One region of the Colwellia sp. BRX10-9 genome, then DNA from elsewhere that is predicted to be linked to it. Evidence: predicted binding sites of a transcription regulator. Region 1 holds the regulator's gene; each other region holds the start of a gene.
The links. The regulator FNR, encoded in region 1, switches genes on or off when oxygen is low (the NO sensors DNR and NnrR bind a similar motif). The targets are predictions, from matches to a motif close to TTGATCTAGATCAA.
Positions count from the first base shown of each region.

Region 2: a site for FNR is predicted at 855-868, ahead of H4J69_RS20055 (DUF3149 domain-containing protein). Genes of this name have one in related genera too.
Region 3: a site for FNR is predicted at 2,020-2,033, ahead of H4J69_RS14165 (GbsR/MarR family transcriptional regulator). Genes of this name have one in related genera too.

Region 1 covers NZ_JACGVV010000014.1:33,844-39,738, reverse strand. The annotation lists gene H4J69_RS10080 (DUF1415 domain-containing protein) at 1-267, shown strand, start outside; gene H4J69_RS10075 (hypothetical protein) at 351-1,139, shown strand; gene H4J69_RS10070 (glucosaminidase domain-containing protein) at 1,179-2,045, shown strand; gene ttcA (tRNA 2-thiocytidine(32) synthetase TtcA) at 2,155-3,117, opposite strand; gene uspE (universal stress protein UspE) at 3,228-4,154, opposite strand; gene fnr (fumarate/nitrate reduction transcriptional regulator Fnr) at 4,304-5,023, opposite strand; gene H4J69_RS10050 (sulfite exporter TauE/SafE family protein) at 5,062-5,739, opposite strand; gene ccoS (cbb3-type cytochrome oxidase assembly protein CcoS) at 5,745-5,895, opposite strand, start outside.
Region 2 covers NZ_JACGVV010000005.1:92,265-98,159, reverse strand. The annotation lists gene H4J69_RS04725 (ATP-binding cassette domain-containing protein) at 1-11, shown strand, start outside; gene H4J69_RS04720 (tetratricopeptide repeat protein) at 79-801, shown strand; gene H4J69_RS20055 (DUF3149 domain-containing protein) at 958-1,086, shown strand; gene H4J69_RS04715 (heavy metal translocating P-type ATPase) at 1,530-3,905, shown strand; gene cueR (Cu(I)-responsive transcriptional regulator) at 3,907-4,317, shown strand; gene H4J69_RS04705 (hydrolase) at 4,647-5,630, shown strand; gene H4J69_RS04700 (YheU family protein) at 5,627-5,878, shown strand.
Region 3 covers NZ_JACGVV010000025.1:50,555-56,449, reverse strand. The annotation lists gene H4J69_RS14170 (cytochrome ubiquinol oxidase subunit I) at 1-1,313, opposite strand, end outside; gene H4J69_RS14165 (GbsR/MarR family transcriptional regulator) at 1,426-1,971, opposite strand; gene H4J69_RS14160 (M17 family metallopeptidase) at 2,242-3,609, opposite strand; partial or broken gene H4J69_RS14155 (alpha/beta hydrolase family protein) at 3,759-4,037, shown strand; gene H4J69_RS14150 (hypothetical protein) at 4,439-5,470, shown strand; gene H4J69_RS14145 (hypothetical protein) at 5,467-5,895, shown strand, end outside.

The DNA.
Region 1 (5,895 bases):
ACCTTAGGTCATGAAGGTATCTTTCAACTGGCCAGTTTTCATCCTGATTATTATTTTGAAGGTGAGCCATTCAACGCAGCCTCTAATTATACCAACCGTTCGCCATTACCTACGCTTCATTTAATACGAGAAGCGAGTATGGAAAAGGTACTATCTGTGTATAAAAATCCACAGCAAATACCTGATAATAATATTGCCTTAGCCCAAGAGAAAGGTGCTCATTACTTTCAAAATATATTAAAACGTATTGCTAAATTACACCAATAATTCAGGTGAAAATTTATGCTATTTTCCAATATCAAATCAACTTGCTATAATGTTGAAAAATTTACACAAAGGTAGTCATTTTCGTGGATGAAAAAAAAGTAGTACAAATTGGTGGTAGCATAGAAAAGTCTTTGCAGGGTGAATATACTATTGACGTTTCTTCGGTATTAAAAGAGGCGTGGCAATTAACACTTCGCTCGCGAATCGCTATTAATTTAGGATTACTTTTTACGCTTATTTTGGGGATTGTTGTTTCATTTTTGATCAGTAATACCATGGGTGGTATTGAACAAGTGATTAAAGACCCACAATCAACAACATTATTAAATATTGTTGTCACTATGGTTATCTATCCTTTTTTAGTTGGTGTCGAGATGATGGGCGTTTTTCATGCCGTTGGCTTAAAAACCAATAGTAAATTAATTTTTGCTTTCTTAAAACGAGGCAGTTGGGTTGCTGTTTGTGCGCTGTTAACGTCAGTATTAATAACTTTAGGTATGAGTTTATTTGTTTTTCCAGGTATTTATTTAGCGGTCGCCTTGTCATTAGTACTGCCGCTTGTAGTAGATAAAAAATTATCACCGATAAAAGCTATAACCTTGAGTTTACAAGCTACACGTTTTCAGTGGTTTAAGTTACTCGCTATTTATAGCTTACTCTTTTTAACTTTATTTTTATCTTTAATCCCCTTAGCCATTCTTGCTAAAACACAATTTTCAGTGATTGGTGTTATGCTTTTCTTAGTCGCATTAACATTTATAGCACCGCTATTTTATAATGTTAAAGGCATTTTATACCGAGAAATTTTTGGCATGCAGTTACAAGCCACGGATGTACCCGCTCAGCAAACGAGTGATACATTTTCAGCGTAAAGCTCTGTGCAAAACCTTATTGTTAACAAAAAGGCTACTATGATCATTCAATATTTGATGAGAACTGTGTTAATAAGTGTATTTTTTCTTGCGCTTATTGCGCCCTTCACTTTTTTAGCGCCAACTTTTGAACTTCCCACGCCGGAAGTAACAAACGTTGTTATCGTTCCTGTGGTCAAGGCGAAAGTAAAAGTGGTTGAGCAACCGCTTCATAACGTTAAGATCCCAAACTTTGCTTCTATAAGCGATGTTAAAACGAAAAAACGTCAGTTTTTCCGTTATATTTATCCAGCAATAGCGCAAGAGAATAGCAATATTCTTATGTTAAGGGCAGAAGTCTCCTTGATGATAGAAACACTTTTCCTCGAGGAAAATCTTTTAGCAGATCAACAAGCTTTGCTTGAGCGATTAATTAAGAAATATAAAGTTAATCAAAAACACTCGCCGCTACAGCAACTTAATGAATTATTTTTGCGTATTGATATTGTGCCTGTTGAACTAGTATTAGTGCAGGCAGCCAATGAATCAGCTTGGGGCACTTCTCGTTTTGCTCGAGTTGGTTTAAACTTTTTTGGTATGTGGTGCTATAAAAAGGGTTGTGGCATGGTGCCAAGAGGAAGAGATGACGGTGCTAAACATGAAGTAGCGGCATTTAATAGTTTAGAGCATGCGGTACAGCGTTATTTACACAATATTAATACTAATCATGCTTATGGTGTTTTTCGTTCAATTAGAGGGCAGTTACGCGCTCAAGAACAACCACTATCGCCACAAATCTTAGCAACAGGATTACTGCGTTATTCTATTAGAGGCACTGATTATGTCTTAGAAATAACAGAAATGATCCGCCATAATAAAGTGTATTTTGATAAAATATTGTCGAAGCCAAAACCTAAGGTTATTTAGGCTCGGCTTATTTTATTACGCGTCAGATAATGATGGCGAGCGATAACATTCATTCTTTTAACAGGTGTTGTTATCGCGCTTAGATACTTGGTATTAATTAAGGTAGATTCTACTTTATTTCTATAATATTCAAACTGTTACTTAATGAAAGTTTGGCTTTTGAATTGTCTTCAATATTGACGTTGTTTGTTAATTGAGCGGCAATAATAGGTTCATCATCAAAAGCGATATCGCCACCATTGATAATGCCTGAATCAGCGTTAATCCCTTTAAAATCAAAAAGTTCACTGTCACACAAATGTGATGGAACCACATTGCGAATGGCAGTAAACATAGATTCAATTCGTCCTGGATGATTAACATTCCAGTCCTGTAACATTTTCTTAATGTTTTGACGTTGTAAATTAGGTTGAGAGCCACATAAATTACAAGGAATAATTGGGAACGCTTTTAGTTGTGCATATTGGATGAGTTCTGCTTCTTTACAAAAAGCTAACGGTCTAATGACGACATGCTCACCATTATCAGAGACCAATTTTGCTGGCATTGATTTTAATTTACCGCCATAAAACATATTTAGCATCAGTGTTTCAACCATGTCATCACGATGATGGCCTAGTGCAATTTTAGTTGCGCCTATTTCTGCAGCGACCTTATATAAAATAGCTCTGCGTAAACGAGAGCATAAACTGCAGGTGGTCTTCCCCTCAGGTATTTTATCTTTAACAATGGAGTAGGTATCTTCTTGCGCAATTTTATATTCAACACCTAAAGCTTCTAAGTATTCGGGAAGGATATGCTCAGGAAAACCGGGTTGTTTTTGATCAAGATTAACGGCAACAATATCAAAATGAATGGGCGCTGATTCTTTTAACAACATTAAAATAGCCAGAAGGGCGTAACTGTCCTTGCCACCCGATAAGCACACCATTATTTTATCGCCATCTTCTATCATATTATATTGCGCGATAGCTTGGCCAACATGTCGTCTTAAGCGCTTCTCAAGTTTACTCAGCTGTATTTTTTGGCTGGGTGTTAAAGATGTTATTGGTGTCGCTGATTGAGCGCTCATAGTGTTTCCTAGAGATATTTGAAATAAAAAGTATGAATTTTACCGCGCGTAGTATAGCAAAAAGCCAAGGAAATCCTCGGCTTTTTAATGGATATTTACATATTTCAATATTAAGCTAATGGCGAGAGGTAACCATCAGGTTTTATCGCTAAGACATCACAGTTAAGGCGGTCAATGACATGCTCTGCAGTATTACCAATAAGTGCCGCTGAAATCCCCGTTCGACCAATAGTACCTAACACAACTAATTCAGCATCAACGTGCTTAGAAATACTTTGAATAACATCTTCAGGTAAACCTTCTTTAACATGGGTATTTTTAAGCGGAATATTAAAGCTATTAGCATGGTCTTTCATCGCACTTTTGTGATGATTAAACATAGTGTCGTTATATTCAGAGGCGTTAAACTCTGGAATTTCAATGGCAATATTTACTGGCGTACCTGGATAAGAATTCACTAAATGGACATTGGCTTTAATCAGTGAAGAAAACACTATTGATTCTTGGGTTAACTTATTATTAAGCGCTTTGTGCTCATCATCATCGCTACCGATATTGAGTGCGGTAAGTAAATTACCATTGCTTGGCCAGCTATGGTCTTTAACCAGTAATACTGGGCAGGGACATTTCCTTAAGATATGCCAATCTGTTGGCGTAAAAATAACCGACTTTAGCTTGTCATGTTGATGGGTGCCTTTGATGACAATATCGAAGTTTTCAGCCAGTACTTTTTTTATGATCTTTTCAAATGGGCGATTATGCCAAATAATACAGGTATCTATGGTTATGTCTTGGTGATCAGTTTCTGAAATCTTTTCTTCTAACCATAGTTTACGATCATTAATAACCGATTGACGCATTGCTTCTCGCTCATCGCCAGAAAGCATGGTGGTCATTTCATAAGATAAATCATAAATGGTTAAAAATGCAGTGATCTGTCCGCCACTATGTCGTGCTAATTCAATCGCACGTTTCAACGCTTTTTGATTTTCAGTGGTTGGATCAATAACGGCTAATATTTTTTTATACTTATCCATAATATTTACTCCCTAGTTATTAAATAATATTAATAATAGACCATAATTAATAGATATTATTTGCTTTAAATCATAATATTTCAATAAAAAAAATGCTTAACATCTTTAATGTTAAGCATTTATCTATAATTATTTAAAAAAGCGATAAACTACAGTGAAGCACACTCGTTAAGTTTATCCATATTAAGTATTGTGATGAGTTTTCCATCAACTGTGATTAATTCATTTTTTTGAAAACGATTTAATAATCTACTGATGGTTTCAACCGTTAAACCAATATAATTACCAATGTCACTTCGCGTCATCGTTAGGCGAAAATCTGTTAGTGACATACCCCGTGCATGATAGCGACTGGCTAAGGTTGAAATAAAAGTTGCTAAGCGTTGTTCAGCATTTTTGCGGTTAAGTAGCGTTAACATTTCTTGATCTGAGCGGATTTCGGAACTCATCATGCGAAGAATTTGTTTTTTCAACTTAGGCATCGTATTCGATAATGAATCTAAAGTATTGTAAGGTATCTCACAGACCATAGATGTTTCTAAGGCTTTTGCAAAACTAGGATGCTCTGACTCAGCAATAGCATCAAAACCTAATAAATCACCCGCTAAATGAAAACCGGTAATTTGTTCTTCACCTTGTTCATTTACCGTAAATGTTTTGAATGTTCCAGAGCGAATAGCGTATAAAGCTTGCATTTTGTCGCCATCTTGGAAAATTTGTTCGCCTTTATGAATAGGGCGTTTACGGTCAATAATGCTGTCTAGTGTATCGAGTTCTTTATCATTTAAAGAGAAAGGTAAACACAGCTCGCTGATACTACAGTTTTGACAATGAATATGTTGAGATGTAGAACATGGCTTTTTATACATATTAACCTAAATGAGTTATCCCTAATTTATCGATCATATTAAAACAATTGCTGATATGCAAACATTAAACTGTATATTCCGTATGAAATTATCATTAGCGCCATTATTTTCTTGAATTTCGTGTTTGTTACCAACGACTTTATACCAAAAGAGCCAAGTGAAAGACTTAACAAGGCTGGTAAAGTACCTAAACCAAAACTGGTCATAATTAGGGCGCCACTGAGGGCACTTCCACTGGCTAAGGACCAAGTTAATGTTGAGTAGACTAAACCACAAGGTAACCATCCCCAGACTGCTCCTAATGCTAGCGCTTGTTTAGCATTATTAATGGGAATAAACCTTTTACTTAACGGGGATAGATAGCGCCAAAGGAACTTACCCATTTTTTCAACTTTTGATAGCCACATTAACCATTGGCCTAAATACAAGCCTAATAAAATTAAAAATACCGCTGCAAATAACCGTAAAAAACCTAATGGAACGCCAATATTCTTTATTGCAATAGAACTACTAAATCCAACGATTGCCCCAATTAAGCTATAAGAAAAAATTCGGCCAACATTATATGCACCGACCAGCTTAAATTTATCGCTGCCTTTTTGTTGCGGTGATATAGCAGATGTTAACATCGTTGTTATACCACCGCACATACCGATACAATGTCCCGAACCTAACAAGCCGATGATGAATGCCGATAAATAATCTATACTCAACATGGCTGTTATTTACTACCCGTATCATTCTTAGCTGTATTTTCGCTATGGGTTTCAGTGGACTTTTTGGTGGTAGTGTTTTCATCTTCATCAAACAAGATACTCATACCTTGTTTCTCTAAATCATCAAATTGTTCAGTTTTTACTGCCCAAAAAAAT
Region 2 (5,895 bases), on a different contig from region 1:
CTTCACTGTAAAAATTAATCATTAAATTATATTACTTGCTACACTTAATAATCATACGATTAAAATAATGAGAACGTTATGAAAAAAACAATATTCGCCCTTTTTTGTCTATCTATAGTAAGCAGTGTTTCGAGCTTTGCTTATCAAGGTGATCTTGACCAAGGCATTTATGAATTAAACCGTGGTGCTTTTAAAGCGGCTATAAATGAATTTGAACCCTTAGTTGCTCAGGAGTATTCTCCTGCGCAGTATCAAATGGCGCTTATTTATTTAAATGGTTACGGCGTTACAAAAGATCCCAAAAAAGCGTTGGAATTAATGTCCTTAGCCGCTTCACAAAATCACCCCGACGCACTATTTAGTTTGTCACTGATGTATTCTGACGGAGTCATCGTTAAAAAAGATTTAAAAACCGCTTTTGCACTGATGGAAAGAGCAGCGATAAGAGACTCCGTTGCCGCACAATTTAATCTTGGTGTTATGTATTTCAATGGCACGGGTACATATAAAGACTATCCAAAAGCCGCACGTTGGTATGAAACTGCGGCAAAGCAAAACTACGCCCTAGCCCAGTTTAATTTAGCACTGATGTATTTTGAAGGATTGGGTGTTGAGAAAAGTGTAGAGATGTCTTTTATATGGAATATTATTTCCGCAAGTAATGGTTATCAAAATGCAGGAAAAAGTCGCGATATGGACTCCTTAAAACTCAGCAATGTAGAAATAGCTCAAGCAAGGGAAAAGGCTGACCGACTTTATCAACAAATTATCGAACAAGAAGCATTAAAAGCTAAACAATAAAACCTTAGCTCTAAAAAATAAGACAATAATCTAAGGGATAAATTTAAGGTTCATTGATCTATATCACAACCATAAAGTAACCCACGATTTAAAATGGCTATAACATTACGTTATAGCCATTTTTGTTATAACTCAATTATTTTTATGGAGTCTATTATGAACTTTTTCGATATGATTATTAATGATCCCGTTGTACTTTATTCTTTTGGCGGATTAGCAATTCTTTTAGGTATTGGTGCTTTCTATGTTTATTATTTTCTTAAAAACATCAATGAAAATAATTAGGTAAAAACCTGTAGAAGTTGATTAAAGTTGCAACCTTCTAAATTAAGGTGGAAACCGTTAAATAAAGTCAGCAACTGCAATTATTACGTTTAAGCACCGAAAATATCTTTCAAAAAATTTAATTAAACGTTGAAGTAGTTAATTTCTACAATATAACCCTAAAGGCAATAGCTGCCAAAGAGGAGTCTTTAGCAACCGAAAATTTTACAGGCGTATATTTTTACTGTTTGATACGAATATATACATTAAAGATTTAACCTCAGGTATCGCTCATCTAAAAAAGCAGTCATTAAGATTGTTGTACTCCTTCTTAAAATACGGTGTTCACCGTTAAATTATAAATTGTTACTTATAACACTTTTTATACTAAAACAGTTGACCCTACTACCGTGGTAAGCTTTAACCTCAACTTAGTTCTACAATTCAATTAAGATGAGAAGCTTATGAATACAACTACACAATTTATAATTGACGGTATGACCTGTGTTTCATGTGTCGGTCGTGTTGAAAAGGCCTTACACAAAGTGGTTGGCGTGACAGATGTTACCGTTAACCTAGCTACAGATACGGCTACTATTCAAGGCACTGCCAGTCATAGTGAATTAATTACCGCTGTTATTGAGGCTGGTTATCAAGTGCCCGTAAAGGTAAAGCAATTTGGTATTGGAAAGATGAGTTGCTCCTCTTGTGTGACGCGGGTCGAACAGGCATTGTTAAAAGTAACCGGTGTGGTCGATGCATCGGTCAATTTAGCCACCGAGCACGTACAAGTAAAAACTTTATCCTTTGTAACGGATGAACAACTAGCCCAAGCCGTGACACAAGCCGGTTACCTTTTTATCCCGTTGAACAATGACAGCGTGATAGAAAAGCCCAGCCAACATCAGCCTTTTTATACTAAAGCATGGTGGCCCGTATTGGGAGCAGGCCTACTTACCTTGCCACTGGTGTTACCCATGTTAGGCATGTTGTTTTCCCAACAGTGGATGTTACCGCCAGTTTGGCAATGGCTATTAGCTACGCCAGTACAGTTCTATTTTGGCGCTCGCTTTTATCGTGCAGGCTGGGGAGCATTAAAAGCTGGCATGGGCAACATGGATCTTCTTGTCTCCATAGGTACCAGTGCAGCCTACGGACTATCTTTGTATTTGTGGTGGAGCTTTAATAGCGCTCATGGCATGCCGCACTTGTATTTTGAAAGTAGTAGCGCAGTAATAACCTTGGTTCTGCTGGGTAAATATTTAGAACACAAAGCAAAACGCCGAACAACTGATGCACTTAGAGCATTGGAAAATTTGAAACCTGTTGAGGCAACAGTGCAGCGCTTAGGTAAATGGCAAAAAGTGGCCGCTTCATCAGTAAAATCAGGTGAAAAAGTTAAAGTAATACCGGGCGAAAGCATTCCTGTTGACGGTGAAATTTTGCAGGGCCAGAGTCATTTGGATGAGGCGTTAATTAGTGGTGAATCAATTCCGTTAAGTAAAAAAGAAGGTGACGTTGTCACGGGTGGCTCACTTAATTTGGACGGTATTTTGGAGATCCGTGCCACGAATGTTGGTAGCGAATCTACTTTATCTAAAATCATTGAATTAGTAGAGCAAGCCCAAGGTGCAAAAGCTCCCGTACAAGCAATAGTAGATAAAGTCAGTAGTATCTTCATTCCTGTGGTGTTATTGGTCGCACTTACCACCTTATTGGTGTTGGGTTTAGTATTTGATGACTGGACCAATGGCATTCTCAATGCGGTAGCCGTTTTAGTGATTGCCTGTCCATGTGCACTTGGTTTAGCAACTCCAGCAGCCATAATGGCAGGTACAGGAACCGCTGCCAGATTAGGCGTATTGGTTAAAGATGCAGTGGCGTTAGAGCAGGCAAAAGAAATAAATTTAGTGGTATTTGATAAAACAGGCACCTTGACCCAAGGCAAACCTGTTGTAAATGAGATGAGGGTCATCAGTGGTAGTGAAGAAGCAGTATTGCAGCTGGCCTATTCCTTACAAATAAATAGTGAGCACCCATTAGGCAAAGCTGTGGTTGAAAAAGCATTAGCCAGCGAAACACAACCAATACCTGTCGCGGAATTTCAAGTTGTCGCGGGTTATGGTGTCAAAGGCAACATTGGTGACAATTTAGTCTTGATGGGCAGTAGTCATTGGATGCAAGAGTTAGGGGTAACACTGCCAACCGAACAAATAAAAATACCAGGTGCTTCTGTTTCTTGGTTGGCTAGTCAGCAGCAAGATAAGATAACATTACTTGGGCTGTTTTGTTTTAGTGATAAATTGAAGCCTGATGCGCTGCAGGCTGTGAAGTTATTGCAACAACAAGGTATAAAGGTAGCTATGCTTACTGGTGACAATCAAGCGAGTGCAACATCGGTAGCGACAGAATTACAGTTAGACGATTTTAAAGCTGAGGTGTTGCCTGCAGATAAAGCAAAATATATTCTGCAATATCAAGAGCAAGGTTATCAGGTTGCTATGGTTGGTGATGGCATTAATGATGCGCCAGCGCTAGCCCAAGCAGATTTAGGTATGGCAATGGCGTCTGGTACTGATGTTGCCGTTAGCGCAGCTTCTTTCACATTAATGCGCAGTAAACCAAGCCTAGTCCCCACTGCATTGATCATTGCAAGGCTAACTTATCGTAAAATACAGCAAAACCTGTTTTGGGCATTTATCTTTAATGCTGTGGGAATTCCACTAGCAGCCTTTGGTTATCTTGACCCTATTATTGCCGGAGCTGCGATGGCATTTAGTAGCTTATTTGTCGTCAGTAACGCATTGTTATTGCAACGTTGGACTCTTAAGGAGAAATAATATGGCGAAACTTGTCACCATAGGTAAAGCCTCTAACTTAACAGGGGTATCGGCCAAAATGATCCGATACTATGAAGAAATTGGCGTATTAAAAAAAACGAGTCGCACAGATGCAGGTTATCGACTTTATAACCAAGCACACATACAACAATTGGGGTTCATCCGTCGTTCGAGAAACTTAGGTTTTTCCATGATTGAGATTCAGTCACTGCTCAAGTTCTGGCTCGATACTGATAGAGAAAGTCGGCACGTGAAGCAACTAGCGGTGAGTCATTTACAGGAGATAAATGAAAAAATATTGGAGCTAGAGCAAATGAGAGCAATATTACAAAAACTAGCTGATCAATGTGATGGTGACGATAACCCTGACTGCCCTATTTTAGAAGGTTTAGCTCAACTTTCATCTGAATAACGAAGGATAATTGTTTTTTGTTATACTAACAGCACTTGTCTATGTTGATTATCATGCATTATCTGCACAATTAATCTTAAATACTGAGGTGTGCTTATTAACTTATCTATTAATCAATCTTCCTCTACGCTCAATGTAATTGAACGTCAAAACAAATCACGTGAAGAAAATGATGAAAAGGTATACTCATTAATCAACGAATATAAGACAACAAGTTTATGATGGCGTTTAGCCTTGTAAGCTTTTTTTTAGCCTAAAAATATCTATTTATTTTCAATTCACATACAATAATAAAACTGATAAACCACAACAGACCACTATAACTTTAAATGTTTACTCAAAGTCAATTCACTCCAGCTTGGTGGCTACACAATCCTCATTGCCAAACTATTATTGCAAAATTTTTAAGATCTAGAAAACAGCTAGAAACTTGCAATGAAACAGTGGAGTTACCTGATGGCGACTTTATTGATTTAGCATGGACCGATAAACCTAAACCTAATGAAACTCGTCCTTTAGTGGTTGTTCTTCATGGTTTAGAAGGTTCAGTTAACAGTCATTATGCTAAAGGAATGTTATCGGCTATTAAAGAGAAACAGTGGATCGGAGTACTGATGCATTTTAGGGGCTGTAGTGGACGAGTCAATAGAAAAGCACGTTCGTATCATAGTGGCGATACTGATGATATTAGTTATTTAACGCAATTTTTAAAGAAAAAATATCCACAGCTTCCAATGACAATTATTGGCTTTTCTTTAGGGGGTAATGTACTAGCGCGCTATTTAGCAAAAGAACCTAATAATCCTTATCAAGCCGCTGCAATCATTTGTGCCCCTCTACATTTGGCCAGTTGTAGCAAGCGGATTAACAAAGGCTTTTCGCGTATATATCAGAAATATCTAGTGGGCATGCTCAAAGACAGTATTAAGGATAAAATGGACAGTAATCTACTCTCTGCTCCGCTATCGCAAAGACTGGCCCATAAGCTCGATGAAATTAAGACCATTTGGCAATTCGATCAACTGGTAACAGCCCCTATTAACGGTTTTGAGAGCGCTGAAGATTATTATCATCAGGCGAGTGGACGTTTTATTTTGGATAAAATTAAACAACCCTGCTTAATTATTCATTCAAATGACGACCCTTTCTTATGTGATGAAAATACCCGTGATATTAGCAGTATTCCCAGTAACATATGTTTTGAGGTCAGTAAAAAAGGGGGGCATGTTGGCTTTATCAATGGTAATAATCCCTTAAGACCAAAGTTTTGGCTAGAACATCGTGTTCCAAATTTTTTAGAGAGCTACCTATGATAATCCCCTACAAAGATCTACAACCCGATACGTTAACAGGTATTATTCGAGAGTTTGTTTTACGTGAAGGTACCGAATATGGTGCGGACGATGTGTCTTTGTCCGAAAAAGTGGCGCAAGTAAAAATACAACTTGCTAATGGTAGTGCGTTTTTAGTTTATTCAGAGCTTCATGATACGGTAAATATTTTACCTATTGATCAGTTTGAACAACAACAAAACGAGCAAGAACAAGAACAAACGCAATAGTTATTTTATAGCAACGA
Region 3 (5,895 bases), on a different contig from region 1:
ATACTGAATTCTTCAAGTTCAATCGCTCGTCCTGCCATCGTAAATAGGGTGTGTAGGTAGGCAACCATAATGACAACATATAAAGTCAAATAAAGTGTAAGTGTAATTCCTACATTTGCTGGTGCTATATCTGTCGCTGCATCTTTTACCGTTAAAATCCCTGTCACTAGCCAAGGTTGTCGGCCAATCTCAGTGACATACCAGCCCGCTAATGTGGCGACCCAACCCGAGAAGCTCATCGCAACCAGTACTTTTAATAGCCAAGGGGGCAATTGTTTTTTACGCCACAATTGAAAACGACTAAACCAAGCGACAATAAACATGAAGAGACCTAAAGCCACCATGATTCTAAAAGCAAAGAACACCGGCGCAACAGGGGGATGGTTACCTTCAAATTCGTTTAGCCCCTTTATTTCGCCATCAAAATCGTGTGTCAAAATAAAGCTGGCCATTTTAGGAACGGCTATTTCAAAATGATTGGTTTTTTGCTCTTCATCAGGAAGTGCAAATAACAACAGCGGTGCTCCTTTTTCGGTATGCCAAATACCTTCCATGGCAGCAATTTTTTGTGGTTGATGTTCTAAGGTATTTAACCCATGCATATCACCTAACAATATCTGTACTGGTGCCAGCACCGCAGCGACTGTTAACGCTATTTTTAGCGTTAATTGTGGCGCTTTTTTGTTATCACCCTTGAGTAGGCGATAGGCACTTATACCCGCAACTAAAAATGCTGCCGTTAAACCAGAGGCAACCAGCATATGAGACAATTTGTAAGGGAATGATGGGTTGAAAATAATAGCAAACCAGTCAACGGGGAATGCGACACCATCGCGCATCTCATGACCTTGAGGCGTTTGCATCCAAGAGTTAAGTGCTAGGATCCAAAATGACGATAAACTGGTACCAAAAGCGACAATTAACGTTGATAATGTATGTACTCGAGCCGAAACTCGATTCATACCAAATAACATAATGCCTAAAAAACCAGCCTCTAGAAAGAAAGCAGTGAGTACTTCATAACCCAATAATGGTCCCGCTATATTACCGACTGTTTCCATAAATTTTGGCCAGTTAGTGCCAAATTGAAACGACATAGTAATACCGGTAACCACACCTATTGCGAAGGTAAGGGCAAAAATTTTGACCCAAAAACGGTAGGCCCGCATCCAGATAGGATCATTGGTTTGGTCAAAGCGTAATTTGAAATAAAACAAAAACCAGCTCAGTGCGATGGTTATTGTTGGAAACAGGATATGAAAGCTAATATTAGCGGCAAACTGGATGCGTGAAAGCATTAAGGTTTCTAACATGATTTACTCCATAAACCCTAGAAAACACGAGTATCATCAACGGGTTTAACGTTTAAAGTGACAATTTTTTATAACATTAATGTGCTAGCTTTAAAAAAGTCAAAGTGACAATTTAGTTTTTATTTAAAAGTTTATCTTTTATATCAATAACTTTACTGACACCGGCACCAAGTTTCATTAATGTATTAAGTTTTTCTGGGCTCATGCTTTGTAGTTCTGCCGCCCAATGGGTAATCGTTTCAAGTAGGTCATGCATCTCATGCATTTTTTGCTGTGCATATTGTTCTTGAGGGTTAGCGGGTTCATCTAAAAGATTATCGCGTAATAGTGACAGGGTAGGGTCAACCTCACGTTTGCGACGTTCTTCAAAGACACGTATTGCCATTTCCCAAATAGACCCAGCCGGTGAGTAATATTCTTTGCGATCTTTGGGTTTATGTTGTACTTGAACTAAGCGCCAAGACTGTAATTCTTTAATACCCATACTGACATTACCGCGAGAAATGTTGAGGGCTTCTGATATTTGTAGCGCAGTGAGTGAATCATTGTGAATAATTAATAAACCATACATTTGACCTACGGTGCGGTTAAAGCCCCAGCGACTGCCCATTTCACCACAGTGCATAACGAACGATTCGATTTTAGCTGTCATAATCATAATTAAGTCTTCTGAACTTTCAGTAATTTCTGAAAGTTTAAACCTTTGTTGATTTAGATCAAGTGTTATTTTGAATATTATGGCTTTTTTTTGATTATTGAGTGAGGTACTCAGCTCGTGATAAAGCAAGGTGTTGTTAAGTGAGGTACCGACAGAAAAATGGGGAAAGTATCAATAAAAACTAGCTTTGGTAGCGACAGACATTTATGAATAAATGCGGCGCAAAAGCACCGCAGTTATTAACTTTTATGGCGATGTGGTTTTAATTGCTTATTTATACTTAGCTTGTAAGTAATCAAATACGGCGCGAATACCAAAAGCTTCACCGCCAAGGGGGCGCCCTGGTAAAGCTCTGATATTAAATGCCATCACGTCAAAGTGAACCCAATCAGTCTCTTTTTTAACAAACTCTTGTAGATATAATGCCGCGGTAATTGCACCACCAAAGGGTATTGCGGCGCAATTGGTCATATCAGCAATAGAGCTTTTCAGTAAATCACCGTATGGGCTATAAAGGGGCATACGCCAGACCGGATCGCTAATTTTGCTGCCCGCTTGGGTAATACCTGCAGCAACTTCATCGCTTGTTGAGAAAAATCCTGGTAATTCTGTGCCTAAAGCAACACGCATTGCGCCAGTTAGGGTTGCAAAATCAATAATTAAATCAGGCTGTTCGGTGTCAGCTTCTGTTAGAGCATCACACAATACTAAGCGACCTTCTGCATCAGTGTTGTGAATTTCAACGGTAATACCTGCGCGTGTAGTAATAACATCACCAGGTCTTATGGCATTGCTCGACACGGCATTTTCTACCGCAGGAATGAGTACTCGTAGATTAATTGGTAGGTTATGCGACATAATTAGTTGAGCTAATCCGAGGACATGTGCAGATCCGCCCATATCTTTTTTCATATTACGCATACCAGCAGCGGGTTTTAAGTCGAGACCTCCACTGTCAAAGCAAACGCCTTTACCCACTAACGTTACTTTTGGGTGATGGCTATTACCCCAAGTTAAGTCAATTAAACGAGGTGCATGCGCACTCGCGCGACCAACGGCATGTATGGTTGGGTAATTTTGTTCGACCAGCTCATCACCAATAATTTGCTGAACTTGGCCGTGATACCTATTAGCCAAGTTTTGCGCACAGTCACCAAGATCTATTGGCATCATATCAGCTGCTGGCGTATTGACTAAGTCACGTACTAAAGTCGTTGCCTCGGCATATTTAATGGCACTGTCGACTATGGTCTGATTATTAACGGCTAAGCAGGGAAGCGGGTCATTATTTTTGTTTTTTGTTACATAACGATCGAATTTATAGGCGCCCATTAGCCATGAAAAACAGATGGCTTGTTGCTGTTCATCTTTCGCATGTAACAAATACTGACCAGGAGGAAGTTGCTTAATTAATTCGCCACAGGCAAAGAAGTGATTGGCATCTTCAACAACAAATACTGCTAGCGACAACTCCCCTTGAGTATTAGGTAATAACGCTAAACCTTCAGCTTTATAATTAGTATTGGCTAACCATGCTTGGTTTTGCTGAGTTTGCTCGCTTAACCAGTCGTTATAGTTATTTTTGTTGATGATAAAAAGTGATGTACCTTTATCGTCGGCACGTAGTAACTGATTCATGAATTTCCTTAGGACGAATTGATTGGTTTTTATGTCTTGCTAGATTGTAACCTAAGCAAGATTAAGTTGAAGTGCTATCGGATGTTTCTGGCCTAATTATAAAGTAATTATTGCGAGCATAGATGTTTGTAAGTGAAATACCCACCGAACCCTTCTGCTTTCAAGGAGAAGAGCGTAGTTTTTGGGAAGGTCAACCAGCCTATGCATCGATGCCACCGTTCTTTCATGCAGAAAAAATTAATGAGCCAATGTTGATGCTCCACGGTAAAGAAGATCCAAATTCAGGTACTTTTCCAATGCAATCAGAACGAATGTTTGCTGCGCTAAAAGGACTTGGCGGTAATGCTCGCTTGGTGATGCTACCACATGAGCAACACGGTTATCGAGCCAGAGAGTCGTTGCTCCATATGCTGTGGGAACAATATTAATGGTTAGATATACATGTGAAAAACCCCACTAATAGCGCTACCCCTGAATAAAATTTATCAGGCGCTTTACCTATCAAATAATCGTTTAAGTAAAAGCCATGTCAACTGCTTATCAGTGAGCATGGCGAATTACTCACCGCAAAATAATGATATTTTAAATTTCAGCAAATCAATAATAAGTTAGCGAATAAGGTTATGTTCATTATGAAAATCTATATAACATAAACTAATGGCGCTCTATTGTTGTTTAATTTATAGGCTGCACCTATAGTTGGTTATTGAACTTAAATGGATTCAATTTGACTTAGCTAGGATAGCGCCTTTCCTTTTTTACTCGGCTGAATCTTCACGTTCGTAAAGTCTATTTAATTTAACATTGACGTCGATATTTGGAGAAAAAAATGAGCGATAAACCCGTCTTAATTTTAATGCATGGCATTGGAATGCACACCTCTGACTCTTTTAAAGAAGACGTTGTTGAGTCAATTAACAATGCATTGGAAAGGTATCCAAGTTATAAAAAACTAAAAATTGAAAATGAATTGATCATTCATAGTATTAGTTATGACCATCTATTTGAGAAGATCCGTAAGGAAATTTCAAGCAGCAGTAAAACAGTTGAACACTTCATTAAAACTCAGCTGGCGGGTGTTGATACGCCTGACTTAATGAATAAATTGATAGGTATTGATGCCAATCTGGGGAGTGATACCTTTGAAAATACTCATGCCTTAGATGTTATCCTATATTTGTCTATATTTGGTGAAAGCGTTAGGGGCTTTGTTATCAAAGAGTTAGTGAGTATATTTGGCCAACACAGTGCAGGTACGACTTATCATTTTTTAACGCATTCTCTTGGCACGTCAGTAATGCATGACTCATTAAATAAACTCTTTCCTGATGAAAAACCGCTCGGTCAACCGCAAATATCTACCTATTGGAGTTTCGCTAATGTTAGCGATTTAGTCACGTGGGCTTCTGGTTTAACTTCACCTTATCAATCTATTGTTAAACCTGGTGTTGGCGGAATAATGAATGAATTTTATAATATCTATCATGAGTGCGACCCTATTGCTTTTGATTTATTTAGACGCTTCGATCCTAAAAATAATGGTAGTTGGATAAGTGAATCAGCGTTTGATAATGCATATCGAAAAATTGTTACTAAAGAATTTAGTCGCAAGAATACCCATTCAATTAAAGGGTACATTGAAGATCCAAAAGTATCTTATCCTTTACTTTATACATTTTTAGATGACTTCGACCCCAGCTCTACTGAGCAAACACAAGCTAATAAGGCATTTAAACATTATCAAGGAGAGCTAAATAAAATTAAAAATTATCAACAAACAGGCGGCTTTACTGCTGACATTAAGGGATTAGTGGCAGCTATCACCGGTTTTATTAGATATTTCAAGGAGGATAAACAATGAAATATTTATTGGCGGCTATTTTACTTGCCTTGATATCTTTATCTTCTTTATCTTCTTTTTCTGAAGAGCTTATTTGTCAAAAACACGACGCTACAAAAGGGAAGGTTTTTATTAATATGTATGAGGGTGTTGATGATATTTCTCTGAAAATATGTAATAAACTTCTTGATGGCTCAGAAGTCGATCAAGCGATGAATGCTTGGTTTATTAATTGGAAGGAAAAACTTTCCTTGCATGTTAAACCGCTAGAAAAAATGGGTGTCGACAGCGATTTTATCATCAACAATGCTTATCAATCGTTAACCACATTGTCGTACCCTAAAAATATTAATGCCTCAAAAAGCACTAAGACAGGAAAATATCATCTAAAGTATAACAATGAAGAAATTGCAGTTTTAGATAATGCTGACTGTAAGGGGTATGGC